Regions from separate parts of the Undibacterium sp. KW1 genome, predicted to be linked through region 1. Evidence: riboswitches for the same ligand, from Rfam matches in the RefSeq annotation. Region 1 holds a riboswitch; the other holds the start of a gene.
What was found. A riboswitch is a leader RNA that binds a small molecule or an ion and turns the genes downstream of it on or off. The one in region 1 is predicted to bind thiamine pyrophosphate.
Positions count from the first base shown of each region.

Region 2: another riboswitch for thiamine pyrophosphate. It lies ahead of thiC (phosphomethylpyrimidine synthase ThiC); the one in region 1 lies ahead of UNDKW_RS15260 (TonB-dependent siderophore receptor).

Region 1 is NZ_AP018439.1:3,380,175-3,388,883, reverse strand. Features, by position in the region: gene UNDKW_RS15270 (Ppx/GppA phosphatase family protein) at 1-940, shown strand, start outside; gene UNDKW_RS15265 (hypothetical protein) at 1,012-1,527, opposite strand; gene UNDKW_RS15260 (TonB-dependent siderophore receptor) at 1,690-3,834, opposite strand; TPP riboswitch at 3,904-4,002, opposite strand; gene rarD (EamA family transporter RarD) at 4,052-4,948, opposite strand; gene UNDKW_RS15250 (cobalamin-binding protein) at 5,031-5,930, opposite strand; gene panC (pantoate--beta-alanine ligase) at 5,930-6,769, opposite strand; partial or broken gene UNDKW_RS15240 (ScpA family protein) at 6,810-7,666, opposite strand; gene UNDKW_RS15235 (DUF3460 family protein) at 7,712-7,921, opposite strand; gene UNDKW_RS15230 (TIGR00730 family Rossman fold protein) at 8,027-8,608, opposite strand; gene UNDKW_RS15225 (TetR/AcrR family transcriptional regulator) at 8,605-8,709, opposite strand, start outside.
Region 2 is NZ_AP018439.1:5,331,020-5,339,728, forward strand. Features, by position in the region: gene UNDKW_RS23975 (thiazole synthase) at 1-761, opposite strand, end outside; gene thiS (sulfur carrier protein ThiS) at 932-1,132, opposite strand; gene thiC (phosphomethylpyrimidine synthase ThiC) at 1,135-3,048, opposite strand; TPP riboswitch at 3,129-3,230, opposite strand; gene UNDKW_RS23990 (tetratricopeptide repeat-containing diguanylate cyclase) at 3,302-5,431, opposite strand; gene UNDKW_RS23995 (EAL domain-containing protein) at 5,502-8,709, opposite strand, start outside.

The DNA of each region.
Region 1 (8,709 bases):
GGATGCCGCATTTGATGCCGCCATCCTGTCAGCCCGCTCGATGTTTGAAGATGCCGCACCACCTTATCAGCCACAACACTGGCGCAAGGCTTATGGCTCATCAGGTACCATGCGGGCGATTTCTGATGCGATCAGCAAAGGTGGGCTCGGCGATGGCACCTTGACCTTGAAAAGCCTGAATGCACTTAAACAATATTGTGTGCAATGCGGGCAGATAGATCAACTGGAGTTAAGTGGCATCAAACCAGAACGTGTTGCCATGGTAGTAGGTGGGCTGGCCATACTGATAGGCCTCATGACAGAATTTAATATCAGTGTCCTGCTGCCCATAGAAGCCGGATTGCGCATGGGTGTGATGTGGGATTTGTATTTGCGCGCCACCAAGCGTGACCGCCGTGAAGTTGCAGTACAGTCTTTTGCCAATTTGTTCCGTACCGATATGTCGCGGGCGAACCGGGTGGCGGACATGGTGAAGTCCTTGTATCTGCAATTGAAACCTGCTGGCGACACCTATGTGCGCTTATTGCAATGGAGTGCGACCCTGCATGAAGTCGGCATGGCGATCTCGCATACCGGTTATCATAAGCATGGCGCTTACATGATAGAGAATGCCGACATGGCAGGCTTTACTACGCGAGAGCAGCGGGTGATGAGCAAGCTTATCCTCAGTCAGAAAGGCAATCTGCGCAAGGTTGGTGATGGCCTGGCTGACCAGGATTTTGCCAAGGCGGTGCTGGCATTGCGTCTGGCAGTGATGCTCATGCATTCACGCGCAGAAATTGATTTTGAAGATGTGCGCCTGAAAATGAAGGGCAGGGTTGAGCTTGAGATGAAACGCGACTGGGTCAGTGTCCACCCCACAGTCGCTTACTGGCTGCAAAAAGAAATTGAAGCCTGGCGTGAGATAGGCATAGATTTTCTGGTCAGGGCGAACGTGTAATTTTCCTGCGTACTGCTTACCACTCCTTGCCTCACGAATTGTATCTGGCAAGCTGGGGTAAGCAAATGCAATCAAATGCAATCCGCCACCATGATGGACCTGAACACGCGACCCAGGCGCTTGCCTGATTTGTTATAGGCCTCGAAAAGTATCGTGCCACCAAATTTGTTGGCTTTACTGCCTGCACCACCGACCATATCGTAATAATGCACCTTGCTCACTTCCTTTAGGGGGAATGAAACGAGCGGCTTTTGTCCGGCATACGGGTCCTGCTGCAATTTATGGATATGAATGAGGGCGGTCTCTGCTTCATTGAGCTTGCCAAAGGCCGCTGAGTACGGATCTGTCTCATAGTCCATTGCAGGTGATATCAGATATTCTTTCATCTTGATGTCTTGATTGGCGGGTTTGCCGTCAATTTTCCCTGCCAGCTTGCCATCTGCCAGCTTGTCTATCTGTATTTCAAACTGGTGCTTGCCATTCCCAAAGTCGGAAAAATTGGCGCGGCATTTCAATACTTCTTCCGCGCTTGCAAGACTGGCGAGCAGACTGCCTGCGATCACAAAAATATACTTGAAGGTATTCATCATGTCCTTACTCATAGGTTTGCCTGAATGCGGGCTATAAGGATGACATATTCTCTATCTAATGCCACGTATAGACTGAAAAGTATTAAATGGCAGTACTGCGGGCAATAAAAAAGCGATGCCAGATAAGCTGGCATCGCTTTTTGAATGGATCGGGCAGTATCAGAAATCAAATTGCGCTGACACTTTATAAGTGCGCGGCGCCCCAGGGAATAAATAACCACCCAGGGATTGTGTCACATCGCGCCAGTAAAACTTGTCCAGTGCATTATCGATGTTAAAACGCAGGGTGGCGGCGGTATTGCCGATTTGCGTCGCATAGCGTGCGCCCAGATTGACGACGTGATAGCCAGGCACGGTAACGCTATTGTCCGGACTGAAGGCCTTGCTGCTGGCGTATTGCCAGCTCGCATTCACATTCAAACCCTTGACTTCAGCTATCGCATAATCTGCATAGACTGTCGATTTGAAGCGCGGCACATTCATGACACGCTTGTCATCGAGGCTGCTGATGCCGGTGTTTTGCTGTTTGGCGTCCAGTGCAGTGATGCTTGCACCCAGATTCAGTTGCGATGTCAGCTTGCCCTGGGCAGAGAGCTCCAAACCAGTATGCAGTGCCTCACCATTGCTGACATAGGTATTGCTGCTATTGGTATATTCCAGTGGCTTCTTGATGCGGAAGATGGCTGCAGACAGGCTCAGATCGCGTTGCACATCGGCCTTCACACCAAATTCAATTTGTGTGGATTTGCCGGGGTTCAGCATCTGGCTGGCATTGCTGGTGCCGAATGGCGCGATGCCGCCGTGTTCCAGCCCCTGGGCAAAGCTGCCATATACAGAAATTTGTTGTGCTGGCTTGAAAACCAGTGCTGCCGTCGAGAGGAATTTGTTCTGGTCATAGCCAGGATTATCAAGCTGGGTGCGCGAGGTATTCAGATGACGCAGGCCCAGATGCAGTTTCAGATTGTCTTGCAGACTGATAATGTCCTGTACAAATGCGGACCATTCCTTGTCAGTACGACGCAGCAAAACCGGGCCGGTTTTATTTGCAGATGGCATTACGCTGACAGGGTGGAACAAATTACTGCTGCCCGCATAGTCATACACATAATCACCAAAATAATCTTTACGCTGTGAATTGCTGAGGCCAACAGCCAGCTCGTGCTGCATGCCACCCACATTGAGTTTGCCATTCAACAGGGCTTGTGTGCCCCACAGTGATTTGGATTCATTCACGCTTTGGTAATCATACACATCATAGCCGCCATTCGCGCAATAGCCTGGATACAGATTGGCTGCGCCACAACCATAAGGGAAGGCGGTATAGTCATCTCGCTTGAATTCATGTTTGTTGGCAGAGACACTGGCGCGCCAGTCAGCATTGATCTGATACTCAAAACGCATGCCCAGATTGCTGTTGCGGGTATCTACCGGTCTTGCCCACGGCTGAGCATTGAGCATCAGGTCAGCAGGGACACCACGTGGTAAATCAGTGCCATTAAATAATTGAAAACCTGGTACCGACAATTGCGATTTGTGCTGGTAGTCAGCATCGATTTGCAACAGGGCTTGTGGTGTGATGTGCCAGTCAAATGCAGCAGAAACGAACTGGCGGTTACCGTCAGCCCCTTTGACATAAGAGCGTAGGCGCTCGCCCGCTGCATTGATGCGGAAGCCAAATTGCTTGTCGCTGGAATTGTCACTGATGTCCGCTGCGCCATATACAGTGCCACGCTCGCTGATTTCAAATGTGGCAGAGCGAACGGCATAGCTGGCAGGGCGCTTGGTCACATAATTGATGATGCCACCTGGCGTGCCAAAGCCAGCCTGGAAGCCAGCTATTCCCTTGAGTATTTCTACACGTTCCTTGTTTTCCAATGGAATGGAAGCGTCACCGGGAATGGCAAAGCCGTCTTTGCGGTAGCTGCTGGAATTATCCAGGGCAAAACCACGTATGGAGAATTGCTCGGCATAGCCAATGGCGTTATACGCATCATTGACACTGGCGTCATATTTCATCGCATCGGTAGTCTGGCGTATGCGCAGGTCTTGCATCTGTGCCGTGCTAAAGGCATTGACTGAGTTAGGCGTATCCAGCAGTGCCGCATCAATAAAACCGGTGACTTTGCTGCGCTCTACCTTGTTTTCTGTGCCTTTGCTGCCAGTGATGGTCACTTCAGGCAGGGATTTGTCGTTTCCTGCGTTGCTCTGGGCATACGCAGATGACAGCAACAGGCAAGCCTGGGCAATCGAGAAGGCAATGGCGGTGGGGCGTAAAAAGTATGGGCGTACAGTAAAATCAGACATGATGTGCTCTTGGTTTGCTTTTTAATGCGTTGTGGATGACAGCGCGGGAGCAAACAAAGAAGCAGGAGGGGCCGGGACTTTGCGCTTCCCTTCGCTGGCATTATCCAGATCAGGTATAAGGGACTCTCTCACCCGGAAATGTTATTTCCAGGACCCCTAGCGTAGGCCGCAGTTTAACACGAAACCATTTATATAGCCTTTTTGCGGCAATTGGCGCTTAGCTGCCTTGTTTTGCTTCTATTTTGACAGTGCGGAAATTGCGCCACAAACCTTCTGCCGAATAGACAAACAGTGCTGCCCAAATGGCGATAAAGCCCGCCAGTTTATTGTGGTCGAAAGGTTCATGATATAGCCAGACGCCGAGCAATAACTGCACCAGCGGCGAGATGTATTGCAGCAATCCCAGTGTCGTCATCGGTATGCGCCTGGCGCCAGCAGCAAACAATAATAAGGGAATGGCAGTGATAGGGCCACTGATGAGCAGCAGCATTTTGATGTCCACGCTGCTGGCGACGAAGCTGTTTTGTCCTTGCAAAGTCATCCAGCATAGCCAGCCAAAGGCAAATGGGAAGAGCAGGGCGGTTTCCAATGACAAGCCTTCCAGTGCGCCCAGGGCAGAAGTCTTGCGCAGCAAGCCGTAAGTGCCAAAAGTTGCTGCCAGCACCAGGCCTATCCATGGCAGATGGCCTGTCTGTATGGTCAGCCAGGCAACGCCAACAGCAGCTAGCGCTACTGACAGCCATTGACCTGGACGCAGTTTCTCACGCAGCAAGACTGAGCCTATGAGGATATTGACGAGAGGCGTGATGAAATAACCCAGGCTGGCATCAACGATATGACCATGATTGACAGCCCAGATATACACAAACCAGTTGGCCGATAAAAGTACTGCGCTAAGTGCAAAGCCGCCTATCAGTTTTGGTTGCCTGACGGCTGTGCTGACCCAGGCCCATTGCTTGCGCCAGGTCAGCACACCAACCAGGAATAGCAATGACCATAGCATGCGGTTCAGCAGGATTTCCAGCGCAGGGACGTCGTGCAGGGTCTTGAAATAAATAGGGAACAGGCCCCAGAGGAAATACGCGGAGCCTGCAAACAAAATACCTTGGCGCATGAGTAGCAATCAATCTGTAAGGCTTGCGGCAGCAAGCGAGACAAACATTATCGCTTGAATAGAAATTGTTTGCTGCCAGCGCCTATTTGCTTCTTGCTGTGGCCAGGTGTTTGCATAGTGCTTCTGTACCATCGAGTATGCGTGGCCCGGCGCGATTCAGCCAGTCACCTTTGACTGTGTAGAAGTTGTTTTTCTTTACGGCTGTCAGTATCGGGTATTGCTTCCAGTCTGCCATGCTGTCGATATTTTCACCGCTGCTGAAGATGACATCAGGGTTCGCCGCCAGCACTGCTTCATTGGTGATGGTGGAGCTTAACTCTTTGAGCTGGCCAAACACATTTTTGCCGCCGCACAGACGTATGGAGTCAGACACCATATGCGTGTCATTGATGGTCATTAAAGGCCTGCGTATCATTTGATAATACACGCTGACCGGCGCTGCCCCTGCTGGCAATTGATAAGTCTTGCGCAGATTGTCGAGACGCTGCCTGAATTTTTGGGCATTGGCTTTACCAGTACTTTCAGTGCCAGCCAGTGTCGCCAGTCTTTCTATCGAAGTTGCCACCATTTCAAAATTATGGGGCTCACTTTCAAACACTGTAATGTGGTTGCTGCGCAATTTATTGGCCAGGATTTTTGCATTACCCGTACCCCAGACGATGACCAGATCTGGCTTGAGGGAGAGCAGACGCTCCAGGTCCAGTGCAAAAATATTACCTATCGATGGCAGTTTTTTCGCAGCCTCGGGATAGTCACTGTAATCAGTCACTGCGATGATGTTATTTGCCGCGCCTGCCTCGAACAGCATCTCAGTGATATGCGGTGCCAGGCTGACGACGCGTTGCGCAGGTTTTTCTAGCGTGACTGGGCGTTGTGCATCATCCAGTACCGTGATGGCAGCATACGAACTGGTTGATGCAAGACTCCCAGTCAGGCAGGCTGCAAGTGCAAGGCTGCCTGTTAGCAATTGAAAACGACGCATCAGATTTCCAGATTGTCGATCAGGCGTGTGCCACCCAGTTTGGCGGCAGCGACTACCACCAGCGGTGATTGCTGGGCGAGATCGCCAGCAGATGGTGGTTGCAAGTCGGCGCGTTTGCGTATCGAGATGTAATCCGGTTTCCAGTTGCGTGTCGCCAGTTTTGCCATGGCCTGACGTTCGAGTTCAAACATATCCAGATGGCCGCCACGTACTTCTGCTGCGACTTCATTCAAGACTTTATACAAGGCAGGTGCCTCGGCGCGTTCTTCGGGTGACAGATACATATTGCGCGAAGATAGTGCCAGGCCATCTTCTGCCCTGAAAGTTTCGGCGGCGATGATTTCTGTCGGCAAGGCAAATTGTTTGCTCATATTGCGCACGATCATGAGCTGCTGATAATCTTTTTTACCAAAGACGGCAACGCGTGGCTGCACGCAAGAGAACAGCTTTAGTACAACGGTGGTGACACCAGTGAAAAATCCAGGGCGGAATTCACCTTCGAGGATATTGCCCAGATCATCCGGTGGGCGCACGCGGTATTCTTGCGGTTCTGGATACAAGTCTTTTTCAGTCGGTGCAAACAGGACATACACGCCTTCTTTTTCCAGCTTCTCGACGTCAGCCTGGAAAGTGCGTGGGTATTTGTCGAAATCTTCATTCGGGCCAAACTGCAGGCGGTTCACGAAAATCGAGGCGACTACAGGGTCGCCATGTTTTTTTGCCAGCCGCATCAGGGATAAATGCCCTTCATGCAAATTGCCCATGGTGGGTACAAATGCAGTACGCAATTGTCCACTTAACTGGTCGCGCAATTCTTCAATGGAGGAAATGATTTTCATGTTACGGCTCTTTAGTGAGGAATGGTTTTTGTTCTTGCCATCAGGCAGGCGAATAGGCCAGGCGCACATAAATAGGCGCAAAGGCTTCAGCCTGGGTGATTTCTATCAGGGTTTCTTTGGCCAGTTCAAGCAAGGCGACAAAATTCACGACCAGCACTGGCGCACCACGGCTGACGTCAAACAAATCTGAAAATTCAACAAACTTGGATGACTGCAGCTTGCGCAAGATACCCGTCATGTGCTCGCGCACAGACAGTTCTTCGCGGCTGATCTTATGGTGGGCGACAAGCGTAGCGCGCTTCAATACATCTGCCCAGGCAGACTGCAGGTCAGCGATATCGACATGCGGCCAGTGCAGCACGGTGTTTTGTTCGACAAACACCTGGGCATGCAAAAAATCACGGCCCAGTTGTGGTACGGCATTGAGATCGTAAGCAGCCAGCTTCATCTGTTCATATTCGAGCAGGCGGCGTACCAGTTCGGCGCGCGGATCATCTGCTTCTTCGCTGTCTGTGCTCTTGTTGGAGGGCAGCAGCATGCGGGATTTGATCTCGATGAGCATGGCCGCCATCAGCAGGTACTCGGCCGCCAGTTCCAGATTGTGTTTGCGTATCTGATCGACGTACTGCAGATACTGCAGTGTGACTTGCGCCATTGGAATATCAAGGATATTGAAGTTTTGCTTGCGTATCAGGTACAGCAGCAAATCCAGCGGGCCTTCAAATGCCTCCAGGAATATTTCCAGCGCGTCGGGGGGATGTACAGATCTGTCGGCAGCTTGAACAGCGGCTCACCATACAGCTTGGCAAATGCCAGACCATCGACAACATCAGGCGTGCTGTCGGTTGCGCCAACCAAGGGTAAATCGGTTGGGGTTAACGCTGCTGTGGCGCTCACTAGCTTTCCGGATTGATCAGAGTATCAAGGCAGGCTGTATTAGCCTTAGCCTTTGTTTTGATACACGTAGGCTTGCTGGTTAATGCGCGATTCCAGATTGCGTTTTTGCGTATCCAGATCTATCGCTTGCTTGTCCCACAGCAGGGCACGGCCATCGCGCTGGCTTTGTTCCAGCGCAGGATTGGCTTTTTTCAGGTCTTTGATGAAGTTGGTTGCTTCGGATTCGTACAAAGAGAATTGCTTGGAGAATTTCATAATTTGAAATAAACACGAAAAGTCGGATGAAGCCGCATTTTACTCTGCTTTTGGCCTCGCCATGCGGTTTTGGCCCTTGAGTAAAGCTTCAGGCGTGCAGAGAAATCAAAGGTCTTTGACTTCCAGCCATTTTTTCACGTGCACTGGGCGATAGTTGGCAAACTTCTGCAAGAGCCGGGCTGGGTCGGTTTCCATATAAAGCAAGTCCAGGTGGCCAGGCCGCAAGAAGCCCTGTTCTACCGTGTGCAAGAGAAAATCATGCAGTTTTTGGTAAAAATCATTGATATTATATAAACCAACAGGTTTTTCATGAAAACCCAGTTGAGACCAAGTCAGCATTTCAAATAATTCTTCGAGTGTGCCTATGCCGCCAGGCATGGCGATGAAGGCATCCGACAAATCGGCCATCATGGCCTTGCGTTCATGCATATTGGCAACGACATACAGGGAGCTCAGGCCAGTATGGCCAACTTCTTTATCCATCAGCGCTTTAGGGATGACACCCGTGACTATGCCGCCCAGGCGCATGACTTCATCGGCAATGACACCCATGAGGCCAACATTGCCACCGCCATACACCAGGCCAAGGTTTTGCCTGACCAGTTCAGCAGCCAGTTGGCGTGCTGCAATGGCATAGTCTGCCGTAATGCCTGGCGAAGAGCCGCAATAGACGCAAATATTCTTCATGCTGGATTGATCTTGCGCAAATAGTCTTGCGACAGTTTCTCAAAGACGTTCTTGGTTTCGCCACGCAGGTAAGGGCTGATCAGCACAATCACCTGGTAGCA
Region 2 (8,709 bases), 2.0 Mb from region 1:
GGCGATGCTGCAAACTTGCGCGGCATGCGTCCTGCCAGAAAAGCTTCTCGCCCGGCTTCGACCGCCAGACCCATGGCGCGTGCCATGCGCACCGGGTCTTTGGCGCCTGCGATGGCAGTATTCATCAACACACCATCACAACCGAGCTCCATGGCTATCGCGGCATCTGATGCAGTACCTACGCCAGCATCGACCAGTACCGGCACTTTGGACTGTTCGATAATCAGCGACAGATTCCATGGATTCAATATACCCATGCCTGAACCTATCAATGAAGCCAGCGGCATGATGGCAACGCAGCCTATGTCTTCCAGCATGCGCGCCTGTATAGGATCATCGCTGCAATACACCATGACATCGAAACCATCCTGCACCAAAGTCTTGGCAGCCTTCAGGGTCTCGGGCATATTCGGGAACAGGGTTTTCTCGTCGCCCAGTACCTCCAGCTTGCACAGCTTGTGGCCGCCCAATAATTCACGCCCCAGTTGCAAAGTATACACCGCGTCTTCAGCGTTGTAGCAACCGGCTGAATTTGGCAGTATGGTGTATTTGCTTGGTGGTACTACATCCAGCAAACTAGGTGCATTCGGGTCTTGCCCTATGTTCACACGACGGATCGCTACCGTGATGATATCGGCTCCGCTGGCTTCTGTTGCCAGGCGGGTTTGTTCCAGGTCTTTGTATTTACCGCTACCAACCAGCAAGCGGGAGCGGTAGGTTTTTCCGGCTATGCTTAAGCCTTGAGTGTTTTCTGTGTTCATAAAATTCTTTCAAATTTGTGAAGACCAAGTAATACGTCATAGATTGGACTGCATCCTGTTAGCGCCGTAGGTTGGGCTACGGTTTATCAGCCCAACACTGGGCCTTGAATCAACATGCACGTCATTTGAATGCCGAGTGTTGGGCTGATGAAGCGTAGCCCAAGCTACACTCATCCACCGCCAATCGCCCTCACCACATCAACCTTGTCATCCACTTGCAACTCATGCTCCGCCCACTGCGACTTCGGAATAATCTGCCTGTTCACTGCCACCGCAATCGCCTGCTGTGACAGATTCAATTCAGCAATCAAATCTGCCAGCAGCATGCTCGCTAGTTGCCGCTTCTCTCCATTGAGCTGTATCTCTACCATGGCTATTGTTTCTTATAAATTTCCGCGCCGGATTTGATGAACTCAACTGCCTTGACTTCCATGCCCTGCTTCAAGGCCTGGATTTCGCTGATACCTTGTGCATTGGCATAGTCTCGCACCTCCTGCGTGATTTTCATCGAGCAGAAATGCGGGCCGCACATGGAGCAGAAATGGGCGACCTTGGCAGAATCCTTGGGCAGGGTTTCATCATGGAATTCGCGCGCCTTGTCGGGGTCGAGGCCAATGTTGAACTGGTCTTCCCAGCGGAATTCAAAGCGTGCCTTCGACAAAGCATTGTCACGTATCTGCGCACCGGGATGGCCTTTTGCCAGGTCGGCTGCATGAGCAGCAATCTTGTAAGTGATGATGCCATCCTTGACATCGACCTTGTTAGGCAAACCCAGATGTTCTTTGGGTGTCACATAACACAGCATGGCAGTGCCATACCAGCCTATCTGGGCTGCACCTATGCCGGAAGTGATATGGTCATAGCCAGGGGCGATATCCGTCGTCAAAGGGCCCAGGGTATAGAAAGGCGCTTCATGGCATTGCTCAAGTTGCAGGTCCATGTTTTCTTTGATGAGGTGCATGGGCACATGGCCAGGGCCTTCTATCATGACTTGCACATCATGCTTCCAGGCGATCTGTGTCAGTTCGCCCAGGGTTTTCAATTCACCTAACTGCGCTTCATCATTGGCATCATAGATAGAGCCTGGACGCAGACCGTCACCAAGGCTGAAGGACACATCATAGGCTTTCATGATTTCGCAGATATCTTCAAAATGCTCGTACAGGAAGCTTTCCTTATGATGCGCCAGACACCATTTCGCCATGATGGAACCACCGCGCGAGACGATGCCGGTCAGGCGCTTGGCTGTCATCGGCACATATTGCAGGCGCACGCCGGCATGGATGGTGAAATAATCGACGCCCTGCTCGGCTTGTTCAATGAGCGTATCCCGGAATATTTCCCAGGTCAGGTCTTCTGCCTTGCCATTCACTTTTTCCAGTGCCTGATAGATCGGTACGGTACCGATAGGCACAGGTGAATTGCGGATGATCCATTCGCGGGTTTCGTGGATATGCTTGCCAGTGGAAAGGTCCATGACATTGTCGCCACCCCAACGTATTGCCCAGGTCATTTTTTCGACTTCTTCACCGATGGAAGATGTCACCGCAGAATTGCCGATATTGGCATTGATCTTGACCAGGAAATTACGGCCTATGATCATGGGCTCGATTTCAGGGTGATTGATATTCGCAGGGATAATCGCACGGCCACGGGCGATTTCTGAACGCACGAATTCTGGCGTGATTTCTGCGGGAATTGAAGCGCCAAAAGACTGGCCCGGATGCTGGCGGCCCATGACTTCTGCCAGCTTGCTACCCATAGGGCCTGAGGCTTTCAGGTTTTCCAGATATTCTTTCCTGCGCAGGTTTTCGCGTATCGCGACAAATTCCATTTCCGGCGTGATGATGCCCTGGCGCGCATAGTGCATTTGCGAAACATTTTTGCCTGCCAGTGCACGGCGCGGCAGGCGTTTGAGGTTGAAGCGCAGCTCAGCCAGTTTGGGATCATGCAGGCGGGCGATGCCGTATTCTGATGTTGGGCCTGCCAGTTCTTCAGTATCATTGCGCTCGGCTATCCAGGCACCGCGTACGGATGCCAGGCCAGAGCGGATATCGATTTTTACTTCTGGGTCGGTGTAAGGACCAGAGGTGTCATACACATAGATAGGCGGGTTTTTTTCCGAACCAAACATGGCTGGCGTATCAGACTGCGTGATTTCGCGCATGGGTACGCGGATATCGGGTCGGCTGCCCTGTATATAAGTCTTGCGGGAATTCGGCAGTGGCTGTATGGCTGCCTCATCTACCGTGGCGGTAGCGGACAAGAATTGCGGGTTGGCGTTCATTTTGGCTCCTTTGCTTTGTTGGCATGGAGCCAGCAAAGGAGTTTCCAAAATCAAAATGTGCACGCTGAAAGCGCGTAGCAAGAAGTCTTTGGCAGCTTCCCTTCGCTGGCATTATCCAGATCAGGTTCGAGGGTATTTCTCACCCGCCAACAAGATTGATGGCAGGACCCCTAGCATTTTTTCTTCGGGTTCCAGAAATAAATCCAGAACCGCGACGACGGCAGATTATACGACTTTTTTAAACTCAGGTGCTTTATTTGATGGCGCTGGCCAGTTCTTCATCAGATACCGTTGCCGACGCAGCAGGATTGCCTTCTGGCAGTTTTACCGGTCCATGCACCTCTATCAACTCGACCATGCCAGCCTTGATCGCAGCCGACAGATCATGATCGAGTACGGGCAAGGCTTCTTCATAGGCGATCAATAATCTGCTGACACCATAGGCGCGGTTGCGGCCATTGAGCTTACCCAGATATAAGGCCATGTCGGCAATTTGCAGGGCTTTTTCCCAACTGCAGATGGCTTCTGGCAAACCGGAAAATGGCAGGCTGATGAAACCGGCAGTCAGGGTGACAGGAACACTGGCACCATCAGCCTGAATGTCTTCTTCACCTATGCTGCGCAAGATGCGTTCAACCAGTCCCTTGAGTTGTGCGGGATTGGAACGTGGTGAATAAATCAGGAATTCTTCACCACCCCAGCGCAACACCATGTCACTGTCACGCACGGTACTGCGTAAGCGGCGTGCCACTTCTATCAATACCGCGTCGCCAGTGGCATGACCAAAGCTGTCATTGATATTCTTGAAGTGGTCGATGTCCATGAGTATCAGGCAGTCAGGATTATCAAGCGCATCTTCACGCCTTTCACCTTCAGGCAAGATGGCCCTGCCCTTCATCATATCGACAAAAGAGCGGCGGTTATACAAACCTGTGAGGGGATCACGCACCGCATGGAATTCGAGTTGCTCATTGACTTCACGCAGTTTTTCATTGGTCTTGCGAACTCGCCGGTACAGGAAGAAAACCACCATCCCCGCCATCACCATGATGACTGCAGCCAACATCAGCACCAGTTGTTGCAACTGACGGTTTTTGATATCGGCATCCTTGAGCTGGTTTTCACGCGCCAGCAATTCAATTTGTTTTTGCCTTTGCTGGGCATTGAATTGCTCTTGCAAAGTGGCTACGGCACGTGCCCGGTCAGAGCGGAATAATTCATCGCTGAGTTTTTGCTGCTCGCGCACCGTCGCCAGCGCCTCTTTATACATATCGGCGGCTTCATACATATTGCCGATTTCACTGAGCAGGTTTTCCACATCCGACTTGGAGCCGGTTTCCATGAAAAACTTCTTGGCTTCATTGATGTAGCCTATGCCCTGGGCGAATTTCTTTTGCCCTGCCAGTGCAAACCCGATATTTGCCTTGGCAATAGCGATCGCAAAAGGATCATTCACGGCCTGGGCTTTTTCCAGTGAGAACCTGGCGGCGCGTTCAGCCTCAGTAAATTTGCGCACATGCAGGTAATAATCGGCAATATTGCCGAGTGCTGTGGCGGCTACGGCAGGCATGCCGGCATCGGTGGCTATCTGCAAGACGGTCTTGTAGGCCTCGAGTGCTTCATCATGACGCCCCAGGTCTATCAGGGCCAGGCCACGTGTCATTTGCAGCGAAGAAGTGATTTTGGGCGAGTCTATGCCGGGCAACATTGCCAGGGCCTCATTGGTGGTTTCCAGCGCCTTCTCTGCATTATGCATATTCAGGTAGAGTCTGGCAATGGATTCCATGCGGTACAGTTTGGCCTGGGCACTGCGGCGCGGTATCTGGTCAGCCAGCTTCAGTGCTTCAAGAAAATAAGGCAGGGATTTATCAAAATTGCCTATCGCCAGTTGCACCATGCCAAAGGCGATATTCAGGCGCATCTGCACTTCAGCATTTTTTGAATCACGCAGGCTTTGCTGTATATCATTGAGCTTCACCAGCGCCATGGCGAATTTGCCCTGATCCAGCATCTGAAAGGCTTCGCCTATCAGCGCCATATTGATCATGTCATTGTCTTTTTGTGCCCTTGCCAGTTGCAGCAACTCTGCGTTGGCGGCATCAGCCTCCTTGATTTTGCCTGCGTCATACAAGATACCTATCAATGTCTTCAAGACTTCGGCACGCAAGGCGTAATTGGCATCTTTGCCCAATTTGTCCTTGTATTCCTGCAACTGTTTAAGGGCTGCAGTATTGTCGCGATCAGATAAAGAATGTATTGCTTCTATCTCAGAAAAATCAGGCCTGGTCTGGGCATATGCAGTACTGTTCATGCATAGCAAGGCAATAACCAGCAAACCCGGCATCAGCCTGGTTTGCCATTTAGGTAGTTGAAGCTGCGACATGCAAGCCCTCATTGTTCTGTCCGTATCTCTGTTCAATTTTTTATCAGGCTGGCGCTATTCTGCCCCGCTTTTATTTACCTGTCTGGTCCAGGAATACGCTGCCCACTTGCGACAATATTTCATCTTCGAGTTGCTGCGCCGGTATAGGTTTGCTCAGGTAAAAACCTTGCAGGATATCGCAGGACTGGGTGCGTAAAAACTCCAGTTGTTCGCGGGTTTCTACCCCTTCTGCCACCACTTCCAGCCTAAGGCTATGTGCCAGCGCGATGATGCCGGTGACGATGGCGGCATCGTCGGCGTCACCAGGAACGTCACGCACGAAGGACCTGTCTATCTTGATGATATCCACTGGGAAGCGTTTAAGATAAGACAAAGATGAATAGCCAGTGCCAAAGTCATCAATGGTCAGCCTGACGCCCAGGCTGCGCAAGCGGTCCAGTATCGCCAGGGTATCCTGTGCATGTTCCATCAGCGTGCTTTCGGTGATTTCCAGTTCCAGCATTTTCGCTGGCAGGCCGGTATCAAACAAGACCTGCTCCACAGTATTGGCAAAATCTTTTTGCAGTAACTGGCTGACAGACAGGTTCACGGCAACCCGCAGATGCCCCATGCCCTTGTCCATCCAGTTGCGCATCTGGGCGCAGGCGGTACGCAGCACCCATTCGCCAAGTGCAATGATGAGACCGGTTTCTTCTGCCATGGGGATAAATTCCAATGGCGACACCATGCCACGGGTAGGATGGAACCAGCGCACCAGTGCCTCGGCACCGATGATTTCACCATTATCCATGCGTGCCTGGGGCTGGTAAAACACCGCCAGCTCATTACGCTCCAATGCGCGGCGCAGGTCGTTCTCCAGACGTACCCGTTCAGAAATCGAATGTTCCATCGCTGCTTCAAAAAACTGGAAGTCAGTATTGGTTTTCTTGGCGCGGTACATGGCTGTGTCTGCATGTTTGACCAGGGTGCCTACGTCCATGCCATCGCTGGGATAGACAGAAATGCCGATGCTGGCGGTCACAAAAATATCATGGCTATCAATCTGGAAAGGCTTGGCCAGGGTGCGGCAAATATTTTGCGCCGCCGATGCGGCAGCAGCAGGGTCGGCCAGTTCACTGAGTATCACCGTGAACTCATCACCACCCAGGCGTGCCACGCAATCGGCATTGCGCACACTGCGGCGTATGCGCTGGGCCACGGCAATCAGCAGGCGGTCACCGACATCGTGGCCGAGCGTATCATTGACGTTCTTGAATCTGTCCAGGTCAAGGAAAAGTATTGCCACCGACTCGACATTTTCCTTGGCCATGGCCAACCTGCGACCGAGTTGATCGAGGAACTGCGTGCGGTTGGGCAAGCCAGTCAGCACATCGTTGAAGGCAAGGTGACGTATGCGTTTTTCTGCCTGGTTGGCTTCTATGATGCGGCGCACACGTTGCGACAATACGGCGAAATGGATAGGCTTGGGGATATAGTCGCAGGCACCGGCAGCAAAGGCTCTCTCCACCGAAGTATTGTCTTCCAGCGCAGTAATCATCAACACCGGTATGCTGCGGCCACGCGGCATTTCCTGTATCAGGCTGCAGGCGGTAAAACCGTCCATGACAGGCATGACGGCATCCATGAGAATAACGTCAGGACGCATGCGCTTGAGCATCAGCAAGGCTTGCGAGCCATCTGCCGCCTCTTCAACCTTGAAACCATCTCTTTGCAGGGTATGACGCAGCGTGCTGCGGGTGCTGCGGTCATCATCGACCACGAGCACTTTGGCAACATGTCGGCCGGGGCTGACTACTTCATGGCCTTCCAGGAATACCTCATTGCTCAGTTCATACGCCACTGCTTCGTAAGCCTGATGCAGGCTGCTCAGCAGCGGCGAGATTTCTGACAAATGTCTTTCCAGCGCCAGTTGTTCAACTTCCTTGGCAAACTGCAAAAGATTGCTGGCCCCCAGGTTACCACTGCTGCCTTTGATGGAATGTGCCATGGCGCGTACCATTTCAGCATCGCCTTGCTGCAAGCCCTGGTTCAATTGTTCCAGATAGACAGGTGTATCTTCCAGGAACAGGGATACTGTCTGCTGCAAACCTGGCCCCAGGATATCGCGCAACTTGTCAAACACCGCGCGGTCAAGTGGCTGACCATCAAGCGGCTGCAATTGTCCACCTGACGGCAAGGCACGTCCTGCCGCGCCGCCACGGGTAAGCCAGCGTTCCAGCTTCTGACGCAACTCCACCAGGGTGATAGGTTTGGCCAGATAATCATCCATGCCTATCGCCAGACATTTTTCTGCATCGCCACGCTGGGTATTGGCCGTCATCGCCACGATAGGTGTGCGCCTGCCCAGACCATCTTCATAACTGCGTATCCTGACGGTGGCTTCATAACCATCCATTTCCGGCATGCTGCAATCCATGAGTATCAGGTCATAGCGGTTGCGGCGTGCCGCTTCGACTGCTTCCTTGCCATTTCCGGCAAATTCGCAATGGCAGGCGGACAGTGACAGCATGCCCGCCGCCACCATCTGGTTGGTGCGATTATCTTCAACCACCAGCACGCGCCACTCCACCTGGCCACCCTGTGCAGGGTGACGCGCCACTTCCATGTCCCTGGCTGGCATGGGTACAGGTGGCCTGACTATATTTGCCGTGGCTGGTGACTGCGATTGGCTTTCAGTCAGCAACAAATGCCGCAAGGCTTGCAACATTTTTTCTATATGCACTGGCTTGCTCAGGCAGATTTCTGCTGCCGTGGAGTTGGTATCTCCCGCACAGCCATTCCTGTCCAGTGCCAGAGTGTGGATGCCGCTATAACGATGATCGTTGCGCAGACGGCGCGCGAGTTCCACGCCGTCATCATCCGTGCTGCCGACATCCATAATGACCAGGGAATGAGGGGCACCTTCTTTGGCGGCCCTGTCCAGTAAACTCAGGGCCTGCATGCCACTGGCTACTGCATGACATGCCATGCCATGACGGGAAAGTTGCTGCAGCAAAAAGCTGCGCACGATCTCACTGGGATCAACGATGAGTATGCGCTCGCCCTGCAAGTCGGTGCTGGCCAGGGCTGGCCTGTCAGTGTTGCTGATGCTACCGGTGTTAATAGTGCTGCTGGCCCTGCATTGCATGCTGAAGTAAAAATTGCTGCCTTGCCCCGGTACGCTGCTGACGCCGATTTCACCATGCAGAAGTGCCACCAGTTGTTTGCAGATAGCCAGGCCCAGGCCGGTTCCACCATATTTGCGTGTCGTTGAGCGGTCAGCCTGGGCGAAGGATTCA